Regions from separate parts of the Pseudomonas sp. SDO524_S393 genome, predicted to be linked through region 2. Evidence: riboswitches for the same ligand, from Rfam matches in the RefSeq annotation. Region 2 holds a riboswitch; each other region holds the start of a gene.

Region 1 (7,609 bases), on a different contig from region 2:
GCAAATCCACCTGGGGATGCAGGCGCAAGGGGTCGAAGTCAGTGTGATTGCTGATGCGCGGCAAGACCGGCACCACCACCTTGAGCACCTGGGCGGCCTTGTCGATCTGGCGCCGGTCGATGCCGTCTTCAGCTTCCAGGTGCAGGTCCATCACGTAGGGCAGGACACCGACCACCGGCTTGCCGGTACGCGCCTCCAGCCAGTCCAGGCCCGGTTGGAGCAAGGCGATGTCACCGCGAAACCGGTTGATGATGAAGCCTTTGACCCGCGCCTGCTCGGTGGGCGAAAGCAATTCCAGGGTGCCCACCAGATGGGCGAACACGCCGCCGCGGTTGATATCGGCGATCAGCAGCACCGGGCAATCCACCGCCTCGGCGAAGCCCATGTTGGCGATGTCGTTGGCGCGCAGATTGATCTCTGCCGGCGAGCCTGCGCCCTCCACCATCACCACCGGGTAGGCGGCGCTCAAACGCGCGTGGGACGCCAGCACCGCCTGCATCGCGATGGCCTTGTAATCGTGATAGGCCACGGCGTTCATGCTGGTCACGGCACGGCCATGAATGATGACCTGGGAGCCGGTGTCGCTGTTGGGCTTGAGCAGCACCGGGTTCATATCGGTATGCGGCGCCAGGTTGGCCGCCTGGGCCTGCACGGCCTGGGCACGGCCAATCTCGCCGCCTTCGGCGGTCACGGCGCTGTTGAGCGCCATGTTCTGCGGTTTGAAAGGCGCGACCGAAACGCCCTGGCGCACCAGCCAGCGGCACAGTGCAGTCACGAGGGTGCTTTTACCGGCATCGGAGGTGGTGCCCTGCACCATCAACGTACTCATGTGGCGTCCTTGTATGCCGTCAGCGCCGCATCGAGGCGCAGCCAATCCGCCTCGGTGCCGGGCAAGCCGAAACGCAGGCTGCTGTCGTGGGAAAACAGGCGCAGCAGGATGCCGCGCTGGGCCATGAATTCATGCATGCGGTCGGCGTGCGGCGTGATCAGCCACTGGAACAGCGCGCAGCCACCCTGGGGCTGAAAACCGTGGTGTTCAAGCAGTGCGAACAAACGCTCGCCAGCTTCGGTGCAACGGCTTCGCTGACGCACCTGCCCGGCGGTATCACGCAGGCACACCTGGCCCAGTACCCGTGTCGGCCCACTGACCGCCCAGGGCCCGACCTGCTCGGCCAGCAGCCTGAGCAACTTGCGCTCCGCCAGCACAAACCCCAGGCGCACACCGGCCAAACCGAAAAACTTGCCAAACGAGCGCAACACAATCAGCCCCACCTGATGCGCTTGGCCTGCCAGGCTCAATTGCGGAGTAACGTCCATGAAGGCTTCGTCCACCACCAGCCAGCCACCGCGCTGGGCCAGGCGCGCATGCCAGTCCAGCAAGCGTTGCGGGCCGAGGCTCAAGCCGGTGGGGTTATTGGGGTTGACCACTACCAGTACGTCGAGGCCATCGAGGAAGAAGTCGACTTCCTGTTCCTGCACTTCGCGCACCACATAACCGGCACGACGCCACGCCTCGGCGTGTTCGGCATAACAGGGTGACAGCACGCCAACCTTGCCCGCGCGGCGCAGGCGCGGCAGCAACTGGATGGCCGCCTGCGAACCCGGCACCGGCAACAGGTGCGCAGCGCCGTAATAGGCGCTGGCGGCCTGCTCCAGGCCGTCGTCGGTTTCCGGCAGACGCGCCCAGGCCCGCAACGGGATCTCGGGGATGGGCCAGGGCCAGGGCGCCAAGCCACTGGACAGATCGAGCCAGTCAGCCTCGGCAATGCCGTACTGAATGGACGCCTTGCGCAACCGGCCACCGTGTTCAAGCATAGAATTGCGCCCCCGCGCACAGGATCAGCAGCCACAACCATACGCCGCGCTGCACCAGTTGCCAGCCCCGGTCGATGGAATCGGCATCCGCCGGCGGGCCTTCACCCAATGGCGGACGCTGGTGCACCTCGCCGTGGTAGATCGCCGCGCCGCCCAGCTCAACGCCCAGGGCGCCGGCGCCGGCGGCCATGACCGGGCCGGCGTTGGGGCTGTCCCAGGTCGGTCCCTGGGTGCGCCAGCACTTCAAGGCCAGTCGGGTTTTGCCGAGTACGGCGTAGGTCAATGCCACCAACCGAGCCGGAATGTAGTTCAGCACATCATCGATTTTTGCCGCTGCCCAGCCGAAACGCTCGAAGCGTGCATTGCGATAGCCCCACATGGCATCGAGGGTGTTGCTCAAGCGGTAGAGCACCACACCCGGCACGCCGGCGACCACAAACCAGAAAATCGCGGCGAACACCGCGTCGCTGCCGTTTTCCAGCACCGACTCGGTGGCCGCGCGGGCCACTTCGGTGCGGTCCAGCTCGCTGGTCTGGCGACTCACCAAGTAACTCACGCGGGTACGCGCCTGCTCCAGATCATCGGCGCGCAGGGCCTGGGCCACCGGCGTCACATGCTCGCCGAGGCTGCGCATGCCGAGGGCGCAGTACAACGCCAGTATCTCCAGCACCCAGCCAATATAAGGCGCCCACGACAAGGCCGTCGCCAGCAGGGTCAGCGGTACTACGGCGATAAACCACGCCGTCACGCCGTGACTGCGCCAGCCCCGGCCGCCGGCGTTGAAACGTTGTTCGACCCGCCCGGCGAAATTGCCGAACGCCACCAGCGGATGCCAGCGCTTCGGTTCACCCAGCAGCGCGTCCAGCGCGACTGCGGCGACACATAGCAAGGCCACACTCATTGACTCACTCCCCACGTATTCTCGTACAGCATGTCACTCAATGGCCGAGGCTCGGTCCAGCCTTCAAGCTGCAACATCGGTGCCGGGTAGAACCCGTCCACCGGCCCCAGGCACAACACCGCCAAGGGTTTCGCGCCGGCGGGCAAGCCGAGCAGGTCCGCCAGGGCCTGAGGCTCGAACAACGACACCCAGCCCATCCCGAGGCCTTCGGCGCGAGCGGCCAGCCACAGGTTCTGGATCGCGCAGGACAGCGATGCCAAATCCATTTCCGGCAAGGTTCTTCGGCCAAAGATATGGCGTTCGCGATCGTCCATCAGCGCCGCCACCAGTACTTCGGCACAGTCGTGAATGCCTTCGACCTTGAGCTTCATGAAGTCATCGGAGCGCTCGCCCAGGGCTTCGGCGGTGCGTACGCGCTCTTCTTCCACCAGTTGTTGGATCCGCCCACGCAATTGGCGGTCGCTGATGCGGATAAAGCGCCAGGGCTGCATCAGGCCGACGCTGGGTGCCTGGTGCGCGGCCTGGAGCAAACGCTGCAGCAATTCAGGGGCCACGGTGCCGCCGCTGAAGTGGCGCATGTCGCGGCGTTCGGCGATGGCGCGGTAGATGGCGTCGCGGTCGGCCTGGGGAAAGGCGTTGTCAGTCATGGCCTCTTCGCGGGCAAGCCCGCTCCCACACATGGATCGGTGAGTGCTGTCGAGGGGCAAGCGTGCCCAAGATCCGGCGCAAACAAAGCGGCAACCGCCACCGGATTCGACGGAAAGTAAAAGTGCACGTAAGACGCCGTCATCCGTCCCTGCCGATAGACCGCTTCGGCACCGCGCCCGCCATTGGGGCTCAGGCCGCGGGCAATGGGCTGCCACTCGGTGGTGGTCAGGGAATGGTGATAGGTGTGGCCGCGCAACGTGCCTTCGGGCAATTCGACATTTTGCAGCGCCAGGGCCGCGAGTTTCTTCTGCATCACCGCATCACCCTGCAACAGGCCGACCAGTTCGACATGATTGCCGTCGACATCGGTCAGCGAGTCCAGCAGGTAGAGCATGCCGCCACATTCGGCGAGCAAGGGTTTGCCGGCGGCATGATGGGCGCGGATGGCGTCGAGCATCGGCGTATTTTCCGACAGCGCCTGGTGATGCAGCTCCGGGTAACCGCCCGGCAGATAGAGGCTGTCGGCATCAGGCAATTGGCGATCATGGATCGGCGAGAAAAAGCGCAACTCGGCGCCCATCGCCCGCAACAGGTCGAGGCTGGCGCCGTAAGTGAAAGCAAAGGCTTCGTCGCGCGCCACGGCGATACGCACACCGTCCAGCAAAGGCTCGATCTCGGTCACAGACGGCGCGGCAAAGGCCACCGGCGGCGGCAACGCGACTTCGCAACTGCTGCCCAGCGCCTCGGCGGCGGCGTCCAGGCGCAGGTCCAGGTCATTCAATTCGCTGGCTTGCACCAGGCCCAAGTGGCGACTGGGCAATTCGATACCGGTCTCGCGGGACAGCGCGCCATACCAACGCAGGCCTTCGGTGAGGCTGCCTTCGAGCAACTGCGCATGGCGCAGGGTACCGACGCGGTTGGCCAACACACCGGCGAACGGCAAGTCCGGCTGGTAGCGCGCCAGGCCCAGGGCCAATGCGCCGAAGGTCTGGGCCATGGCCGTGCCGTCGATCACGCCGAGCACCGGCACGCCGAAGTGCCGCGCAAGGTCGGCGCTGGATGGCGTGCCGTCGAACAGGCCCATCACGCCTTCGATCAGGATCAGGTCGGCCTCCCCGGCCGCTTCCCACAACAGGCGACGACTTTCCTGCTCGCCCACCATCCACATGTCCAATTGATACACCGGCGCACCGCTGGCGCGCTCGTGGATCATCGGGTCGAGGAAGTCCGGGCCGCATTTGAACACACGCACCTTGCGCCCCAGGTTGCGGTGCAAACGGGCCAGCGCGGCGGTGACGGTGGTTTTGCCCTGGCCGGACGCCGGTGCGGCGATCAGGACGGCCGGGCAATGACGGGTTTGATTCAAAGTTCGACGCCCTTCTGTGCCTTGATACCGGCCTGGAACGCGTGCTTGAGCATGCCCATTTCTGTGACGGTGTCGCCCATCTCGATCAATTCGGGCTTGGCACCACGACCCGTCACCACCACGTGCTGCATGGGCGGGCGGGCTTGCAGGTCGCTGAGCACCTGATCGAGATCGAGATAACCGTGCTTGAGGGCGATGTTCAGCTCGTCCAGCACCACCAGGCCAATGGAAGGATCTTGCAGCAGCTCGCGGGACACCGCCCAGGCGGCTTCGGCGGCGGCGATGTCGCGCTGGCGGTCCTGGGTCTCCCAGGTAAAGCCTTCGCCCATCACATGGAAACGCACCTGCTCCGGAAAGCGCCGGAAGAACAGCTCTTCGCCCGTGCTGTTACGCCCCTTGATGAACTGCACCACACCGCACTGCATGCCGTGGCCCATGGCGCGGGCCAGCATGCCGAATGCCGAACTGCTCTTGCCTTTGCCATTGCCGGTCAACACCAGCAGCAAACCGCACTCGTTCGGGGAATTGGCGATGCGCTCGTCGATCACGGCTTTTTTACGCAGCATGCGCGCCAGGTGGCGCTCGTCGCGGTCGGGGGAATCAGTCATGGCAGCTCTCCGTTGGGGCTGGACAAAAACGGCGGGCAGGAAAAAGGAACAGCAGACAGCCAAGCATCGCCCACCGTGATGCTGTTGAATGCTTCAGGCCGGTCTCCGGGCTCATGAGTGGCGCTTGCCGGAGCAGGCAGGCCGACGGCGCGCCTTCCCATATCGCACGCGATACAGTGGCTAAAGGCACCGTCTTGACTCATTTACCGTTGCGGGGGCAGCGCCGGATTCGCGGCAGCATGGTGGTCACATGCGCTCGCTCACCGGCTTCCCTGTTTCACTCTGTCGACACATGGGCCACAGAGCACCTGAAACAAGCCGCGAAGGTTAGTGGGTTGGGGGTGGAGCGTCAATTAAAGCCGGCCCTGCGCTTGAACCATCGGACCGCCGTGCACCTCTACTCCTACAGGCATCCAGGAGAACACCATGCATAAAACAAGACTCGCGCTACTGATCATGCTCGCCGGCAGCCTCGCTGCCTGTGGCGAAAGCTCTACCTTGCAGGTTTCCGATGGCACGGGGCCTTCGCCCACGTTACCGGAGCCGAACAAGACATTGATCCCCACCGTCAACATCGCTCCCGCCGTGGGCTGGCCCGCCGGCGCGAAGCCGGTAGCCGCCGCCGGTACTCAGGTCGGCGCGTTTGCCGAGGGCCTGGATCATCCGCGCTGGCTGTACGTACTGCCCAATGGCGATGTGCTGGTGGCGGAAACCAATGCGCCGCCCAAGCCGGATGACGCCACCGGTATTCGCGGCTGGGTGATGGAGAAGGTCATGGGCAGTGCCGGCGCCGGAGTGCCAAGCCCGAATCGCATCACACTGCTGCGCGATGCCGACCACGACGGCATCGCCGAAACCCGCACGGTGTTCCTGGCAAACCTCAATTCTCCGTTCGGCATGACCCTGGTGGGCAACGACCTGTACGTGGCCGACTCGGACCAGTTGCTGCGTTTCCCTTATCAACCGGGGGAAACCTCGATCAAGGAGGCCGGCACCAAGGTCGTCGACCTGCCCGGCGGCACCCTTAATCACCACTGGACCAAAAACGTGGTGGCGAGCAAAGACGGCAGCAAGCTGTATGTGAGTGTGGGCTCCAACAGTAATGTCGGCGAAAACGGTCTGGAGGCCGAACAAGGTCGGGCGGCGATCTGGGAAGTGGACCGTGCCAGCGGCCAGCACCGCATCTTCGCCTCCGGCCTGCGCAACCCCAACGGCATGGCCTGGGAACCGCAAAGCGGCAAGCTATGGACCGCGGTGAACGAGCGCGATGAGATTGGCAGCGACCTGGTGCCGGACTACATCACCTCGGTCAAGGATGGCGGATTCTATGGCTGGCCGTTCAGCTACTACGGGCAGCATGTGGATGTGCGCGTCACGCCGCAGAACCCGGAATTGGTCGCCAAGGCGATTGCGCCGGACTATGCGGTAGGCCCCCACACGGCGTCCCTGGGACTGACCTTTGCCGAGGGCAGCAAGCTCCCGGCGCAGTTCAGCAACGGGGCCTTCATTGGCCAGCACGGTTCGTGGAACCGCAAGCCGCACAGCGGCTACAAGGTGATCTTCGTGCCGTTCGAAGGCGGGCAGCCGAAAGGCCAGCCCGTGGATGTGCTGACCGGGTTCCTCAACAGTGATGAGAAAGCCATGGGCCGGCCAGTGGGCGTGGTGATTGATCAGCAGGGGGGCTTGCTGGTGGCGGACGATGTGGGGAATAAGGTGTGGCGGGTATCGTCGGCCAAATAACCGGTTTGACGAACACCACCAAACCAATGTGGGAGCCGGGCTTGCCCGCGATGCAGGCGCTGCGGTGTGTCGGTCGCATCGCGGTGATGCCATCGCAAGCAAGCCAGCTCCCACACAAGCCCGCCCCCACCTTCAGAGCTTTAAAGGGCCCTAAGGATTGCGCGCCAGATTCCCCGGCAGCACGCGCTTGGCGCTCAGGTACGCATTCTGCCAGTAGGCCTTGTCCAGGGTGTCCAGCTTCACCGTACCGCCGGTTTGCGGCGCATGCACAAAGCGGCCCTCTCCGACATAGATCCCCGCATGACTGACCTGGGAACCACCACCGGTGGCAAAGAACAGCAGGTCACCGGTTTGCAGATTCTCTTCACTCACATCCTGGGCACGCATCACGATCAGCTCGCGGGTGGTGCGCGGCAGGGAAATACCAGCGGCATCGCGGTAGACAAAGCCGATCAGGCCACTGCAATCAAAACCGGAGTCCGGCGTATTGCCGCCCCAACGGTAAGGCGTGCCGACCAGACCCAACGCACG
Region 2 (7,609 bases):
GCTGTGCGTGGCGGCGGCGCTGAACTTCTCGATCCTGCGCAATAACCGCTGATGGATATTAAAGCCTGGCCCGCCGCTTTCACCTTTGTATGGCGGCTTCGAAGGTTTGCCACCGGCGCTGAATGTTTGTCGGGGATTGTGACCCGCTCAAGGACGACACGCTGTTGATTGCTGAGCGATGGTCGTGGGCGCAGACGCATCTTGTGCCGGAGGCGGCGCATGGGTTTATACATTTTCCGATGGCAGGCAGGGTGCTGTTATATAGTCAATAATGGATAACGCGGAGAATTAAACTATCTTGAAAATGCATTTTCTGATTTTTATGGGTTGAACAGTGTCCGGTAGTGTGGTGTCAAGACGCAGCGGGGCAGTAGGAGTTGTTAAGCAGTATGGTCGGGAAGTGGTGTTTATGATGTTGAATAAAGAACAGCGTGGCTATGTGAGAAATTTATTTTCTTCTTGTTCGTTGAACCGTGATTACCGTCAGGTGCAAGGGCACAATTTAAACTGGGACAGGGATGCGTTGAGGAATATAGTGAATCCTGATGCGTTTGAGTCCGCCATTTTAGAAATTGTTTCTCAACGTTCCGGTCTGTGTTTTTCGGAAGCTGGATTGCTGAGAATTATCGGGAAGACATTGTTGGATTGTGAAGAGGTTTTGGACGCTGACGTGGAAGCAAGGGTCAAGGCGTTCGAAGAGAATTTAGATGTTTGGGATATGAGAGAGTTTAAAATAATAAAAACCTATTATGGTGCGCTCATCAGTGATAGTGAAATCCCGTTTAATTTAGGACCGTTCACTGTTTATGATATTCCTCGACACATCGATTGTATTGAGTTGGATAACCTGACAACGCCGGAGGCTCATTTCCCGAGAAATCATCAAAGACGGACAGTCATACAGTATGTGTTGACGGCCAGGGATGAAGAGAGGGCATTGCATGATGCCAATCTGGCTTTTAATGCACTGGATTTGGTAGTGGCGTTTCTTCTGGGTGAAGAATACAAGGATTACTCTTTAGGTGTACTAAGAATGCCTTGGGTCCCCTTTCAGCGGGCGCTAATCTCGCAGCAAGGAGGCACGTGGAGTCAAGATGAAATGGAGAGCACTTTCAATAAGAGTTTTGAACTCGAGAGGTTGGAGAGTTACTGCGCAAAAGATGGCATTGAGGGAATTGATGGATTATTGGAAATCATGATATTTCCGGAGGGTAGCCTAGAGAAGAAAATCTCCAGAGCGATCGAGTGGGCAGGTGAGGCCAGTATTGAGGCAAACAGATCAAGTGCTTTTTTAAAGGCGGCGGTGGCTTTGGAGGTGCTGCTGAAATCGAATGAAGAAGGTGTCATAAATGCCTCTATCATGTCCAATATAGCGGAGCAGTGTGCTGTTCTAAACGGTAGGACAACCGAGGAGTGTTTGCGGGTTGAAAAAGACGTAAAGACTTTTTATGGGGTCCGTTCAAAGATTGTTCACAGTGGCTCTGCGTCAATATCGAAAAAGCAGTTGAGGGGGGCGCTGCACTTAGTGAAGCGCACAACTGTTAATCTAATATTGCTTAAGGGGCGCTTGGCTATCAACGATGCGACAAAGCTGCAAGAGTACATGCGACGTAGTAAATATGCTTACTGTGATCTTCAGTAGGCTTAGTCGGATGTTATTGATGCTGTATTGGACAATATTCTGGAATACACGGTATTAGTGGGAGTTACGCAGATAGAGGCCGTATGAGTTCAAGGTCTACCGCGTCATGGCGGCCTGGATGATCTTGCGGTTTTTATCACTCTGGCGCTCGTCGTGGCTGAGCCTTCCGGGGTGAGCCGATCAAACCGTCCGCAACCGCAGGATCTGTGCCCCATCGAACGGGTCCGTCAGGTAATGCGCCTGCACGCCGAACGTGTCTTGCAGCCGCTGCGGCGTCAGCACCTCCAGCGGTTTGCCCAGCGCCACCAATCGCCCGTGATCCAGCACCGCCAGGCGGTCACAGGTCAGCGCCTGGTTCAGATCATGCAGGGCAATCAACGTGGTGACGGGCAAGCCTTGCACACCCTTCAAAATGCCCAGCTGATGCTGGATGTCCAGGTGGTTGGTCGGCTCGTCCAGCAACAGAATCTGCGGGCGCTGCGCCAACGCTCGGGCGATGTGCACGCGTTGGCGTTCGCCGCCCGAGAGGCTGCGCCAGGCGCGATGGCTCAGGTGGGTGGCATCAACGTCGTGCAGGGCCTGGCGCACGATGCTGTCGTCCTCGGCAGACCACGGGCTCAGCGCCGATAGCCATGGCGTGCGGCCCAGGGCCACGGCGTCGAACACGCGGATGGCGTCGTCGGTGTCGGCCTGTTGCTCGACTACGGCCAGTTGTTGGGCGATGGCACGACGGGACAAATCTCCGAGGCGCTGACCGCCCAGCAAGACTTCGCCGGATGCCGGCGTACGCAGCCCGGCGAGCAGTTTGAGCAGGGTGGATTTGCCGGAGCCGTTCGGCCCGACGATGCCCAGGGTTTCACCCGTCCGGACCTCCAGCTGGATATCGCGCAGCAGCTCGGCCTCGCGTACTTTGAAACCCAGGCCACGGCAGCTCAGTACATTCATCGGGCATTTCTCCGGCCGATCAGGATCAGCGCAAACACCGGCGCGCCGACCAGTGCCGTCACTACGCCGACGGGAATCACCTGGCCCTTGATCAAGGTGCGCGACAGCACATCCGCTGCAATCAGAAACAACGCACCGCCAAGCGCACTGGCCGGCAGCAGGCGTGAATGCCCGGTGCCGAGCAACAGGCGCGCGGCGTGTGGAATCACCAGACCGACGAAGCCGATGGAGCCGACAATCGACACCATCACTGCCGTCACCAGCGCCGCACAACCCACCAGCACAAACTGCACACGGCGCACCGGAATGCCGAGGGATGCCGCCGAGTCGCTGCCGAAGGTGAACGCGTCCAGCGCGCGACGGTGCCACAGGCACACCGCCAACCCTGCAATCGCCACCGGCACCGCCAGCCATACCGAGGGCCAGCGTACCCCGCTGAGGTTGCCCAGCAGCCAGAACAGAATGCCCCGGGCTTGTTCGGAACTGGCGGATTTGGTGATCAGGAACGCGGTGAGCGCGTTGAACAATTGCGAGCCGGCGATGCCCGCGAGGATGATCTGGCCGGTGCCGCTGGCCGAACCGCTGGCGCGCGCCAGCAGGATCACCAGCGCAAACGCCGCCATGGCACCGACAAATGCACCCGCCGACAACGACACCAGCCCGCCGCCCACGCCAATCAAGGCCACCAGCACCGCACCGGTGGATGCGCCGGCGCTGATGCCCAGCAGGTACGGGTCGGCCAACGGATTGCGCAGCAGCGATTGCAAAATCACCCCGCAGGTCGCCAGCCCGGCACCGCACGCGGCGGCGACCAGGGCACGGGTCAGGCGGTAGTTCCACACCACGCCCTCGTCGATGGGGTCGAGGACGTAGCCGGCGGCCCACAGTTTATTGGCCAGTACCTGAAACACGACGTCGGGCGAAATGGCGGTTTCGCCGATGGCCACGCCAGCCAGTACCGCGGCCAGCAGCAGGGCCAGGGCGAGTAGGGTGCGCATCATTTGGGCAAGTCGTAGCCGTCGATGGCCGTGGCCAGTTGTTCCAGCCCGTCGAACATGCGAATGCTGGCCTGCAGCGCCAGGGCATCGAGGATGATGATGCGGTTGTTTTTCACCGCGTCCATGTTGCGCGTGACCGGGTCGCTGCGCAGGAAGGCGAGTTTCTTTTCATGGTCGTCGGCGGGGTAGCGGCGGCGGTCCATGCGGGCGATCACGAGGAAGGTGGGGTTGGCCTTGGCGAGGGTTTCCCAGCCGACGGCGGGCCACTCTTCATCGGACTGCACCACGTTATGCAGACCGAGGGTCTGCAGCATGAATTGCGGAATGCCTTTGTGTCCGGCCACGTACGGGTCGCTGGCCATTTCCGAGCTGGAGAACCATACCAGCGCGCTGGCCTGCTTGAGGCCCTTGCTCTGCGCGGTGGCCACCGACTTGGCCAGGCGCGCCTTGAGCTCGTCGTTCAGTTGCTGGCCGCGATCCTGCACGTCGAAAATCTGCGCGAGCTGGCTGATGCTTTTATAGATAGTCTCGATGCGGAACGGCTCCAGGCGCGTGCCATCGGCGCCCACCAGGTTGTCCTTGCCTTCGCAGTCGGAGGGCAGCAGGTAGGTGGGGATCTTCAGCTCGTGGAATTGCTCGCGGGTACCGACCACGCCTTGCGGGCCTACCACCCATTCCAGTTCGGCGGCCACCAGTTGTGGGCGCTTGGCGATCACGGCTTCGAAGCTCGGTTCGTTGTTGGCCAGGCGCTCGATGCTGTCGTTCTGTGCCTTGAACTGCGGCAGCACATTGTTGAACCACAGCGAAGTGCCGACCACTTTATCGCCCACGCCCAGGGCGTAGAGCATTTCGGTGGCAGCCTGGCCGATGGTCACGCTGCGCGCGGGGGCCTGCTGGAAGGTGACGCGTGCGCCGCAGTTTTCCACGGTCAACGGGTACTGGGTGGGCGCGGCCTGGGCCAGGGCGCAGAAGCCGAGGCCGGTGAACAGGGCGGTGACACGTGGCAGCATGGGGGCAATCTCCGTTTGAACCGTACAGTGAGCTGGGGAGGTACGGTAATGGAAATACAGCCATGGACCGCCTGAAGGGCAGGGCAAGGATGTCCTTCCCGGACACCCCGCCGGTTAGTGATCGAGCTTGGGCCGGCAGGTCTCCTGACTCGTGCGTCATCACCACGCTTCGGCCTTCCCGGACAAGGTCCAGTGGCGCTCGGGAGCAGGCTCGGCAGCTACAGTTGCGGGGGCAGTTCCGATTGACGCGGGCGGGCCGCGCTTCGGATTCCCTATTAGTCCCGTTTGGGAACCGGCGCGGTATGGTAGTCGATTGGGCAGGCGATGGGGAGTTTGGGGCGCAGAGAGCTTTTTGTGGTGAGCGGGCTTGTCGAATCGTCGCACCGCCCGCGCTGGGGCGCGAAGCGGCCCCAAAACCAGACAACTGAGTTCTGTCTGGAAGAACGCGGCGACTGGATTAGGGCGGCTGCGCCACCCAGCGCGGGACAAGCCCGCTCACTACAAGAACTTGGCCGCCCTTTGGTTCCTTAACTGACTGGCATTGGGGACAATGCCGGGTTATTTGCGATCCAGCCACACCGTCTGGGCGTTGCAGAACTCCCGCACGCCGAAGTGCGACAGCTCGCGGCCAAACCCGCTTTTCTTGATGCCGCCAAACGCCACCCGAGGGTCGGAGACGCTGAAGGCGTTGACGAAGATCCCGCCGGTTTCCAGCTGGTTGGCGATATGCCGGGCTTTGGCCGCATCGGTGGTGAAGATGCTGGCGGTCAGGCCGAATTCGCTGTCGTTGGCCAGGGCCACGGCGTGGTCGGCGTCGCGGGCGGTGATGATCGACGCCACCGGGCCGAACAGTTCCTGCTTGAACGAGGTCATCTGGTCGGTGACGTTGGCCAGCACCGTCGGCTCATAGTAGTTGCCGGCGCCGGGCACCTTGTTGCCGCCCAGCAGCAGGGTCGCGCCTTCCTCCAGAGTGGCCTGGACCTGGTCATGCAACTCGTCGCGCAGGTCGAAGCGGGCCATCGGGCCGATATAGGTGGTGGCCGAGGTCGGATCACCCATCACCAGTGCGCGGCTGGCTTCGAGGAACTTGGCGGTGAAGGCTTCGGCCACACCGGCTTCGATGATCAGGCGCTTGGCGGCGGCGCAGACCTGGCCGCTGTTCTGGAAGCGACCGATCAGCGCGGCCTGGACGGCGGCGTCGAGGTCGGCGTCGTTGAGCACGATGAACGGGTCGGAGCCGCCCAGTTCCAACACGCATTTTTTCAGCGCGGCACCGGCCTGGGAACCAATGGCGAAACCGGCGCGCACGCTGCCGGTGAGGGTCACGGCGGCGATGCGTGGGTCGGCGATGGCCTTGGACACGCCGTCGTTGGCCACATTGATCACTTCGAACAGACCTTGCGCGAAGCCGGCTTTGCGGAACGCTTGCTGGATCAGGTAAGCGCTGCCCATCACATTCGGGGCGTGTTTGAGTACGTAGGTGTTGCCGGCGAGCATGGTGGGCACGGCGCCGCGCAGCACCTGCCAGACCGGGAAGTTCCACGGCATCACGGCGAGGACAGGGCCCAGCGGGCGGTATTCGATCTGGGCGCTGCCGTTGTCCACCAGGGTTGGTTCCGGTGCGAGCATGGCCGGACCGTGGGCGGCGTACCATTCGCTGAGCCCGGCACATTTTTCGATTTCGGCACGGGCCTGGGCGATGGGTTTGCCCATTTCCAGGGTGATCATTTGCGCCATTTCTTCGGCTTGCTCGCGCAGCGCGGCGGCCAGGGCCAGCAACAGTTCGGCACGCTGACTGACCGGCTGGCGACGCCATGTGCGGAAGGCGCTGGTGGCGCGGTCAAGAGCGGCGTCCAGTTGCGCTGCGGTTTCATAGGGGTAGCTGCCGACGGTTTCGCCGTTGGCGGGGTTGATCGAGAGAGCGTGGGTGGTCGCGTTCATGGCACCGTCCTGCTGAATGAGTAAGTGGGGCTCAGCCTACGGTGCTGGTTCTTTTCTGGAAACTGAATAATATTAAGCAATACATTCTCAAAGTGAGAATGAAGGTTCCCGCGAAGAGCGCGGGAGTGATCACTTCACGATGGGAGAAGGCCGTGGACCTGGTGCAACTGGAAATCTTCAAGGCCGTCGCCGAGCAAGGCAGCATCAGTGCCGCCGCGCAATTGATTCATCGCGTGCCGTCGAATCTGACCACGCGCATCAAGCAACTGGAAGAAGACCTGGGCGTGGCGTTGTTTATCCGCGAGAAAAGCCGCTTGCGCCTGTCCCCGGCGGGGTGGAATTTCCTTGGCTACGCGCGGCGCATTCTCGACCTGGTGCAGGAAGCGCGTGCGACGGTCGCCGGGGAAGAGCCCCAGGGGGCGTTTTCCCTCGGCTCGCTGGAAAGCACGGCAGCAGTGCGCATTCCGGGTTTGCTGGCGGCGTATAACCAGAAACACGCCAAGGTCGAGCTGGACCTGAGCACCGGACCGTCGGGCACCATGATCGAAGGCGTGCTCTCGGGGCGCCTGGCAGCGGCGTTCGTCGATGGGCCGGTGCTGCACGCCACGCTGGAAGGGGTGGCAGTGTTCGAGGAGGAGATGGTGGTGATCGCGCCGCTGCATCACACGCCGATCACCCGGGGGCAGGATGTGGCGGGGGAGAGCATCTATACCTTTCGTTCGAACTGCTCGTACCGGCACCACTTCGAGCGCTGGTTTTCCCAGGATGGCGCGGTGCCGGGCAAGATCTTCGAGATGGAGTCGTACCACGGCATGCTCGCCTGTGTCAGTGCCGGGGCCGGCCTGGCGCTGATGCCGCGCAGCATGCTGGAAAGCATGCCGGGGTTCACGGCCGTCAGTGTGTGGCCGTTGAGCGACAGTTTCCGCATCCTCCATACCTGGTTGATCTGGCGGCGGGGTACGGTGTCGCAGAGTTTGAACAGTTTTGTGAAGTTGTTGGAGGAGCGCGGGTTAGTAACTGCCTAGATCCAATGTGGGAGCGAGCAAGCCCACTCCCACAGTTTTGATCTTCAT
Region 3 (7,609 bases), on a different contig from region 2:
GTGCCGAAGGCGCGACGCGGGGCGCTAGCAAGGTGCCGGTCTACGATGGCGAGCGGGGTCAGGCCACGCCGACGACGCGTCTGTTTTACGACGCCTTCGGCAAGGCGGCCTGGCAGCAAAAAGGCTTCTATTCGGTGCTGGATGCCCAGGGCAGCCAGGCTGCGCTGATGGCGCGCATGCTGGAGCTGGGGCACAACGCGCCGTTGCAACCCAATGCCAAACTGCCCGATGAGATCGTGCTGGGGCTCAACCGCGAAAACATGTGCGCCACCCCGGGTGAGTTCAATGCCTATGCCGGTGCCCATCCGAAGGAGGGCATGCCGCTGGCGGTCACCGGGCTTACCGACCAGCAATACCAGACCCTGCAGCGTTGGCTGGCGTCCGGTGCGCCTATCGATGAGCAGGGCCTGGCGCCGAGTGCCAAAGAAGCCCTGCAAGTGCAGCAATGGGAAAACCTGTTCAATCAGCCCGGCGCCCGGGAAAGCCTGGTGGCGCGCTGGTTGTTCGAGCATTTGTTCCTGGCGCATATCTACTTCGAGAACGGCGAACCCGGGCATTTCTTCCAGTGGGTGCGCTCGCGCACGCCGAGCGGTCAGCCCATCGACCTGATCAACACCCGTCGCCCCAACGACGACCCGGGCACCCAGGTTTACTATCGCCTGTGGCCGGTGCAGGGCGTGATCGTGCACAAGACCCACATCACCTATCCGTTCAGCGCGGCGAAAATGGCGCGCATCAAGGAGTTGTTCTACGCCGGCAACTGGCAGGTCAACGCTTTACCGGGTTACGGCCCGGGACGTCGTGCCAACCCGTTCGAAACCTTCGAAGCCATACCGGCGAAGGCGCGCTACCAGTTCATGCTGGATAACGCCGAATATTTCGTGCGCACCTTCATTCGCGGGCCGGTGTGTCGCGGTCAGATTGCCACCGACGTGATTCGTGACAACTTCTGGACCCTGTTCCAGGACCCCGACCACGACCTGTACATCACCGATGCACGCTATCGCGGCCAGGCCACGCCGCTGCTGGCCATGCCCGGGCAGAACGATGACGTGGGCAGCGTGCTGAGCCTGTGGCTGGCGTATCGCGACAAACGTAACCAGTACGAGGCCTTGCGCCGCGACAGTTATGCCGACCTGACGCCGCCAAGCTGGTCGACCCTGTGGGCCGGCAATGACAATGCCTTGCTGAGTATCTTCCGCCACTTCGACAGTGCTTCAGTGACCAAGGGGCTGATCGGCGAAGTGCCACAAACCCTGTGGCTGTTCGATTACCCGTTGCTGGAACGGACTTACTATCAACTGGCGGTGAACTTCGACGTGTTCGGCAACGTGTCGCACCAGGCTCAGACCCGTCTGTACTTCGACTTGATTCGCAACGGCGCCGAGCAGAATTTCCTGCGCCTGATGCCGGCCGATTCCCGTGAGGGGTTCATGGATGACTGGTACCAGAACAGCGGCAAGATCAAGCTGTGGCTGGATTATGAAGCCATTGACGACAGCAAGCCGAGTGGCCTGCACCTGGACGAAAAAGACCCCAAGCGCGACTTTGCCAACCAGTTGCTCAGCCGTTATGGCGATTTGAATGCCAGTCCGGACCCGATCAACCGCTGCAGCGGCGCCTATTGCTCCCGCGACGGTATCGACCCGGCCCTGCAGGACGCGGAGCAAGCGCTGAGCCGTCTGACTTCACGCCCGGCGGCGGGGCTCAAGGTGATCGATCAATTGCCGGAAGCCACGATGCTGCGGGTGCAAACCGACAGCGGCAAGCGCGTGGTCTACAGCATGCTGCGCAATCGCGCCCACAGTAACGTGGCGTTTCTGCTGGGTGAGGCCTATCGCTATCAGCCGGGCCTGGACACTGTGACCATTTACCCGGGCGTGCTGAGCAGTTACCCGAACTTCATGTTCAATGTTCCGGCACGGGAAGTGCCCGAGTTCGTCACCGAAATGGAGCGGGCCAAGGACGCCAAGCGCTTTGAAAAGATCGTCGATCGCTGGGGTGTGCGGCGCAGTCATCCGCTGTTCTGGCAGTATTTCCACGATCTGTCGCGCTACATCCACGAAACCACGCCGGTGGAAGAGGGCGTGCTGGATATGAATCGCTATGAAAACCTCTGACGGGTGGTGCCGGTCTTTTCCGACAAAATTACTCGGACTTTGTACCTGCGTAATATTTTGGCGTAAACTGCCGGCAAGCCTGTGAGGAGTTTCCATGACTGCCATAACCATTACCGACGCCGCCCACGATTACCTGGCTGACCTGCTGTCCAAGCAGAATACCCCGGGTATCGGTATCCGCGTCTTTATCACCCAGCCGGGTACCCAGTACGCCGAAACCTGCATCGCCTACTGCAAGCCCGGTGAAGAAAAGCCTGAAGACACCGCCCTGGGGCTGAAAAGCTTCACCGCCTATATCGATGCCTTCAGCGAAGCCTTCCTTGATGACGCCGTGGTCGACTACGCCACTGACCGCATGGGCGGCCAGTTGACCATCAAGGCGCCCAACGCCAAGGTGCCGAATGTTACCGCCGATAGCCCGGTGAACGAGCGCATCAACTACTACCTGCAAACCGAGATCAACCCGGGGCTGGCCAGCCACGGCGGTCAGGTCAGCCTGATCGACGTGGTCGACGACGGCATCGCCGTGCTCAAGTTCGGCGGCGGCTGCCAGGGCTGCGGCCAGGCGGACGTGACCCTGCGCGAAGGCATCGAGCGCACCCTGCTTGAGCGTATTCCGGAGCTCAAGGGCGTACGTGACGTGACCGACCACACGCAGAAAGAAAACGCCTACTACTGAGTAAGGCGTTCACTGCGAACGAAAAAACGGCGCCCCGTGAGCGCCGTTTTTTATGCCTGAAATTTAATGCCGTGCACTATCCATCTAACAAAGCAGATCAACTGTGGGAGCTGGCTTGTCGGGTCGCCGCACCGCTGCGATAGCGGCCTATCAGCATACAAATGTTTTACCTGGCATGCCGTTATCGCGGGCAAGCCCGGCTCCCACAGGGGGTTGCGTGGATCTCAGGGCTTGATCAGGGGCGGTAGAGGTGGGCATGGCCTGCGCGGTACAGCGAAGACTCGCTGAAGCTGTCACTGGCCAGCACCCGGCCCACCACAATCAGTGCCGTACGCCGAAAGCCCTTGGCGGCAACCTTCTCGGCAATATCCGCCAGTGTACCGACCACCCAATCCTGATCCGGCCATGTCGCCCGGTGCACCACGGCAATCGGGCAATCTGCGCCGTAATGCGGCAGCAACTCGGCGACGATTTTGTCCAGATGGTTGACCCCCAAGTGGATCGCCATGGTCGTGCCATGCTGTGCCAGGCTGTCGAACGCCTCACCGGCGGGCATGCTGGTTTTATCGGCATAACGGGTCAGGATCACGCTCTGGGCGATGTCCGGCAGGGTCAGTTCCGATTCCAGCAGCGCCGCACAGGCGGATACAGCCGTCACGCCAGGGATGATCTGGAACGGAATGCCAAGCTCGCGCAAATGACGGATCTGCTCGCCGATGGCGCCGTACAGGCTCGGGTCACCGGAATGCACTCGCGCTACGTCCTGGCCTTTTTCATGGGCTGCCTTGATCAGGTCGATGATCTGTTCCAGATGCAATTCGGCGCTGTTGACGACGGTTTCCGCCCGATGACCTTCCAGCACTGCTGCGGGCACCAGGGATCCGGCATAGAGGATCACCGGGCAGTTACGGATCAGCCGCTGGCCTTTGACAGTGATCAAATCCGGGTCGCCGGGGCCTGCGCCGATGAAGTAGACGGTCATGGAAAATCCTGTTGAAAAACGGGCGAGCATGAAAATTGCTCATGATCGGGGTGCGCAATTATCGGGATTTTAGCCGGCGCACGCCAATGCAAAGGTGGCCTGGGCGTTTTTTTTGCGGGTGATCAGCAGGCGGGCAGAAGTCCCCGAAAGGTGTTCGGCCAGGGCCAAGGCGGCGCTTTCGGCGATGCCGTAACAGCCGGTATGGGCGAATGCGACCTCGGATGTGTGACTCAGGCGGTCGGCAAAAACCGCCAGTTGTTCCGCGTTGAAACAGTGCAGCGGCAGTTTCAACGCCTTGGCCAAGGCCAGTATTCCCGGCTCGTCCTTTTTCAAATCGATGCTGGCCAGTGCGGTGATGCTGTTGCGATCAACGCCCCCCTCCGCGAGGGCGTTGTCAAACAGCTCCAGCAGGGCATGAACATCACAGCCCCGCTGGCACCCCAGGCCAACCGCCAGAATCATGCGGCGTATTGATCGTCACGGTTGCGACGGAACAGCCACGCGCTGATCAGGCCCAAGGCCAGCCAGAAGGCGACGTTGGTCAACTGCGAGGCGATCTTGAACTGCGCTTCCAGGGCTTCCGGGGCCAGCATCGAGTGGACTTCCGGTTGCGGGGCTCCGATCACATGCGGCACTGCGAGGATCGCCACGCCCAGTACTTTCAGCAGCCAGTTGCGGCCAAACACGATCAGCGCGATACCGGCGGCGGTGGAGGCGGCGGTGCCGATCCACCAGACCTGACGCTGCGCCAGATCGGCCGCAGCAGTGCCCGGCAGTTCAGGCGGCAGGCCCATGGTGGGCGCCAGCACGAAGGTGGCGTAACCGGCCAGGCCCCACAGCAAGCCTTGTGCGGCGCGGGTCGGTGCGCGCAGGGTGTAGAGGCCGGCAAGCATCAGCGCAAAACCGACGGCGACCACCAGGTTGCCACCGGTGGTGGAGAGCACGCGCTGCCAACCATCTTCCGGCTCCCAGGCCTCGGCATCATGGCTGTGGGCGGCGGCGCCTTCGGCATGCTCATGGGCCACTTCGGTGGCGGCGGGGGCGTTTTCGTAGGTTTCCGCCTGCAGAATCAGTGGGGCGACCCAGAAGCTTTGCAAAAGGGTCAGCAGCAGGGCGGCCAGCAGGCCGGTGAAGCCTGCGGTTTGGGCAATACGCTTGATCATGTCGGCAGGTCTCAGTGGCACGGGAACGCGGCGCTGTGGCGAGTATCGTGAGCAGCGTTGTGTACCGCTTCGATATGGGAGAAACCGGCGAAATACACCAGGCACGCGCCGAGGATCGACGCACCGATGGCGGCGGTCAGGCGTTGGCCGAGAGTGGTGGTGTTGCCTGTGGCGTGCGAAGTGCTGCTGATGATCGACATGGCGCGTCCCTTCAGGGTTTCAGGGTGATACGAGCGCATGAAAACCCCGCGAGCCAGGCACGCAGGGTTCTGAACAGCGCCCGCCCACCGCGGGTTTGTTATCTGATTTTTTCGGGCCGGTCTCCGGGCTTGCGAGGGGCTGTTCGCCTTTGAAAGTGTCGCCTTCCCATGCGTATGCACAGTGGATCTGACGCTTCGCTCGCTTACCGTTGCGGGGGCAGCACCGGACTTGCCATAGGGGTATGGCGTACCGGTTTCCCGTTTCACCCTTTGCAGGGCACCCGAAACAAGACGTGTAGGAGAGCATGGGAGGGTGATGTGCGTCAAACATCTTGGACGGCTGTAATGTTCAAGGTGTTTGACGGATAGAGTTGACCTCAAGGATTACGAGCGATCAATGTTGCTTTTTTGCGGATCAGACCAGCTTTAAAAGCGAGTCTGACCTAACTTGACTCTGCGCTTAGTGGAGGCGTGGCGGATCAAGTAGTCAAGGTTGGCATGATCAAACCTCTCGTCTTGTAATCCTCTTCCGCCAGGTGTCCAGCCCACTCCGATATCCAGTTGGTTAAGAAGCCGGGGGCGTTTGAGGATCTCCTCGGCAATGGCTGAGGCTTCTGGAGAGAAGGTTCTCGTGGTTGGCACCTGACCGGCGGCCTCTTTTAATTCATTGAAGTTTACGTATTCATCGCCCCGCCCGGTTGCATATTCATCGAAGTGTTTCTTCACCTCTTGTAGCAACTGTCGGTCACTGTAGGACCAGACCGGGGGCTTTTGCTCTGTTGTACTTCTCTTTGCCCGAGTTTCGAGGGGGCTCGTGTATGCAGCATGCTGGACCTGAATACTGTCCCGCGGGGCATCAGCTTCTTTCTCGCCTTTGTAGCTCGGCGAGTTAGGTGGCAGGTTGAAGTGGAGCGGGGGAAGTGCCGAAAGTTTCATGTTTGATCCTTTATTGCGTTGGTATGTCTGATGCGCATTGAGTGCTTATGAGCCAGATCTGTGTGGTGCAAGCGTCGAAGTTGTTCCTGGCTGGCTATCAGCAATTGATGCGAGTTGTAAGTTTCATTCGACTGCCGCGGTATGGCGCGAACCTCATGTGTTGGCATTGACCCGCTCTGTGGCACTGCGTAGCCTTGCACCCTTGAGGTTCTCCAGCCCAGGCCGGAGCTAAGAAGGGAACGCGGTCCAAGCCGCGGCTGCCCCCGCAACTGTGAAGGGTTCAACTGACTGCCACGCCACTGCCAAAACGGCGGGAAGGCGCAGCCAGCGCCGGTCGCAAGACCCGCACGCCCCAAGCCAGGAGACCTGCCTCGCAACCGATTTTCTACTTCAACCGGGCGGGGTGATCCGGTGACGAAATCCGCTGCTGCGCGCCGTCGCAGGGCCTATCGTCCCGTATGCCCGCCCCAAAGGGCATCCGATGAAAACACTGGCCAAACTCCCCGTCACCATCGTTACCGGCTTCCTCGGCTCGGGCAAAACCACCTTGCTGCGCCATATGCTCGACAATGCCCAGGGCCGTCGCATCGCCGTGATCGTCAACGAGTTCGGCGAGCTGGGCATCGACGGTGAAATCCTCAAGCAGTGCTCCATCGGTTGCACCGAAGAAGAGGCCGTTGGCCGGGTGTTCGAACTGGCCAACGGTTGCCTGTGCTGCACCGTGCAGGAAGAGTTTTTCCCGGTGATGCGCGAGCTGGTAGCCCGTCGTGGCGACCTTGACCACATCCTCATCGAAACCTCGGGCCTGGCCCTGCCAAAACCTTTGGTACAAGCCTTCCAGTGGCCGGAAATCCGCAGCGCCTGCACCGTCGACGCGGTGATCACCGTGGTCGACAGCCCGGCCGTGGCCGCGGGCACCTTCGCCGCTTTCCCGGACCAAGTCGATGCTCAGCGCAAACTGGACCCGAACCTGGACCACGAATCGCCGCTGCACGAGCTGTTTGCCGACCAACTGGCCAGCGCCGACCTGGTGATCCTCAACAAGACCGACCTGATCAACCCGGAAGACCTGGCCCGGGTACGCCTGGAAGTCGCCGAAGAACTGCCGCCAGCGGTGAAGATCGTCGAAGCCAGCAGCGGTCGTCTGCCGCTGGACGTACTGATCGGCCTGGGCGCCGGCTCCGAAGAGCACATCGATGGTCGTCACAGCCATCACGATCATCACCACGAAGGTGAAGACGACCATGACCACGATCACGACGCGTTCGACTCCATTTCCATCGACCTGCCGCAAGCCGACGAAGCGTTGCTGCTCGACGCCCTGACCCAATTGGTGGTGCAACACGGCATCCTGCGCATCAAGGGCTTCGCGGCCATCCCGAACAAGCCGATGCGCCTGTTGATCCAGGGGGTGGGCACGCGTTTCGACAAGCATTTCGACCGTGCCTGGGGCGCCGATGAAGCCCGCACGACGCGCCTGGTACTGATCGGTCAGGAACTGGATCCGGCGGGCCTCGAAGCGCAACTGC

Evidence for each region. Region 2 has a riboswitch for cobalamin ahead of ACW9IB_RS23600 (ABC transporter substrate-binding protein). Riboswitches for the same ligand answer to the same signal wherever they lie in the genome.
Region 1: it holds a riboswitch for cobalamin, as region 2 does, so the genes downstream of both, cobO (cob(I)yrinic acid a,c-diamide adenosyltransferase) here and ACW9IB_RS23600 (ABC transporter substrate-binding protein) in region 2, are expected to answer to the same signal.
Region 3: it holds a riboswitch for cobalamin, as region 2 does, so the genes downstream of both, ACW9IB_RS23865 (CbtB domain-containing protein) here and ACW9IB_RS23600 (ABC transporter substrate-binding protein) in region 2, are expected to answer to the same signal.

The regions. Positions count from the first base shown of each region.
Region 1 is NZ_JBSVVZ010000071.1:19,507-27,115, forward strand. Features, by position in the region: partial or broken gene ACW9IB_RS24660 (cobyric acid synthase) at 1-829, opposite strand, end outside; gene cobD (threonine-phosphate decarboxylase CobD) at 826-1,815, opposite strand; gene cbiB (adenosylcobinamide-phosphate synthase CbiB) at 1,808-2,716, opposite strand; gene bluB (5,6-dimethylbenzimidazole synthase) at 2,713-3,363, opposite strand; gene ACW9IB_RS24680 (cobyrinate a,c-diamide synthase) at 3,360-4,730, opposite strand; gene cobO (cob(I)yrinic acid a,c-diamide adenosyltransferase) at 4,727-5,338, opposite strand; cobalamin riboswitch at 5,418-5,665, opposite strand; gene ACW9IB_RS24690 (PQQ-dependent sugar dehydrogenase) at 5,765-7,078, shown strand; gene ACW9IB_RS24695 (C40 family peptidase) at 7,229-7,609, opposite strand, start outside.
Region 2 is NZ_JBSVVZ010000065.1:5,752-13,360, reverse strand. Features, by position in the region: gene tspO (tryptophan-rich sensory protein TspO) at 1-52, shown strand, start outside; partial or broken gene ACW9IB_RS23620 (alpha/beta hydrolase) at 71-272, shown strand; gene ACW9IB_RS23615 (hypothetical protein) at 410-1,642, shown strand; gene ACW9IB_RS23610 (ABC transporter ATP-binding protein) at 1,823-2,587, opposite strand; gene ACW9IB_RS23605 (FecCD family ABC transporter permease) at 2,584-3,588, opposite strand; gene ACW9IB_RS23600 (ABC transporter substrate-binding protein) at 3,585-4,595, opposite strand; cobalamin riboswitch at 4,713-4,907, opposite strand; gene ACW9IB_RS23595 (aldehyde dehydrogenase family protein) at 5,154-6,536, opposite strand; gene ptrR (putrescine utilization regulator PtrR) at 6,689-7,561, shown strand; gene ACW9IB_RS23585 (hypothetical protein) at 7,609-7,609, opposite strand, start outside.
Region 3 is NZ_JBSVVZ010000066.1:25,459-33,067, forward strand. Features, by position in the region: gene ACW9IB_RS23840 (fatty acid cis/trans isomerase) at 1-2,120, shown strand, start outside; gene nfuA (Fe-S biogenesis protein NfuA) at 2,215-2,799, shown strand; gene cobM (precorrin-4 C(11)-methyltransferase) at 3,035-3,781, opposite strand; gene ACW9IB_RS23855 (cobalamin biosynthesis protein) at 3,851-4,243, opposite strand; gene ACW9IB_RS23860 (CbtA family protein) at 4,240-4,944, opposite strand; gene ACW9IB_RS23865 (CbtB domain-containing protein) at 4,956-5,144, opposite strand; cobalamin riboswitch at 5,242-5,444, opposite strand; gene ACW9IB_RS23870 (hypothetical protein) at 5,571-6,080, opposite strand; cobalamin riboswitch at 6,269-6,468, shown strand; gene cobW (cobalamin biosynthesis protein CobW) at 6,562-7,609, shown strand, end outside.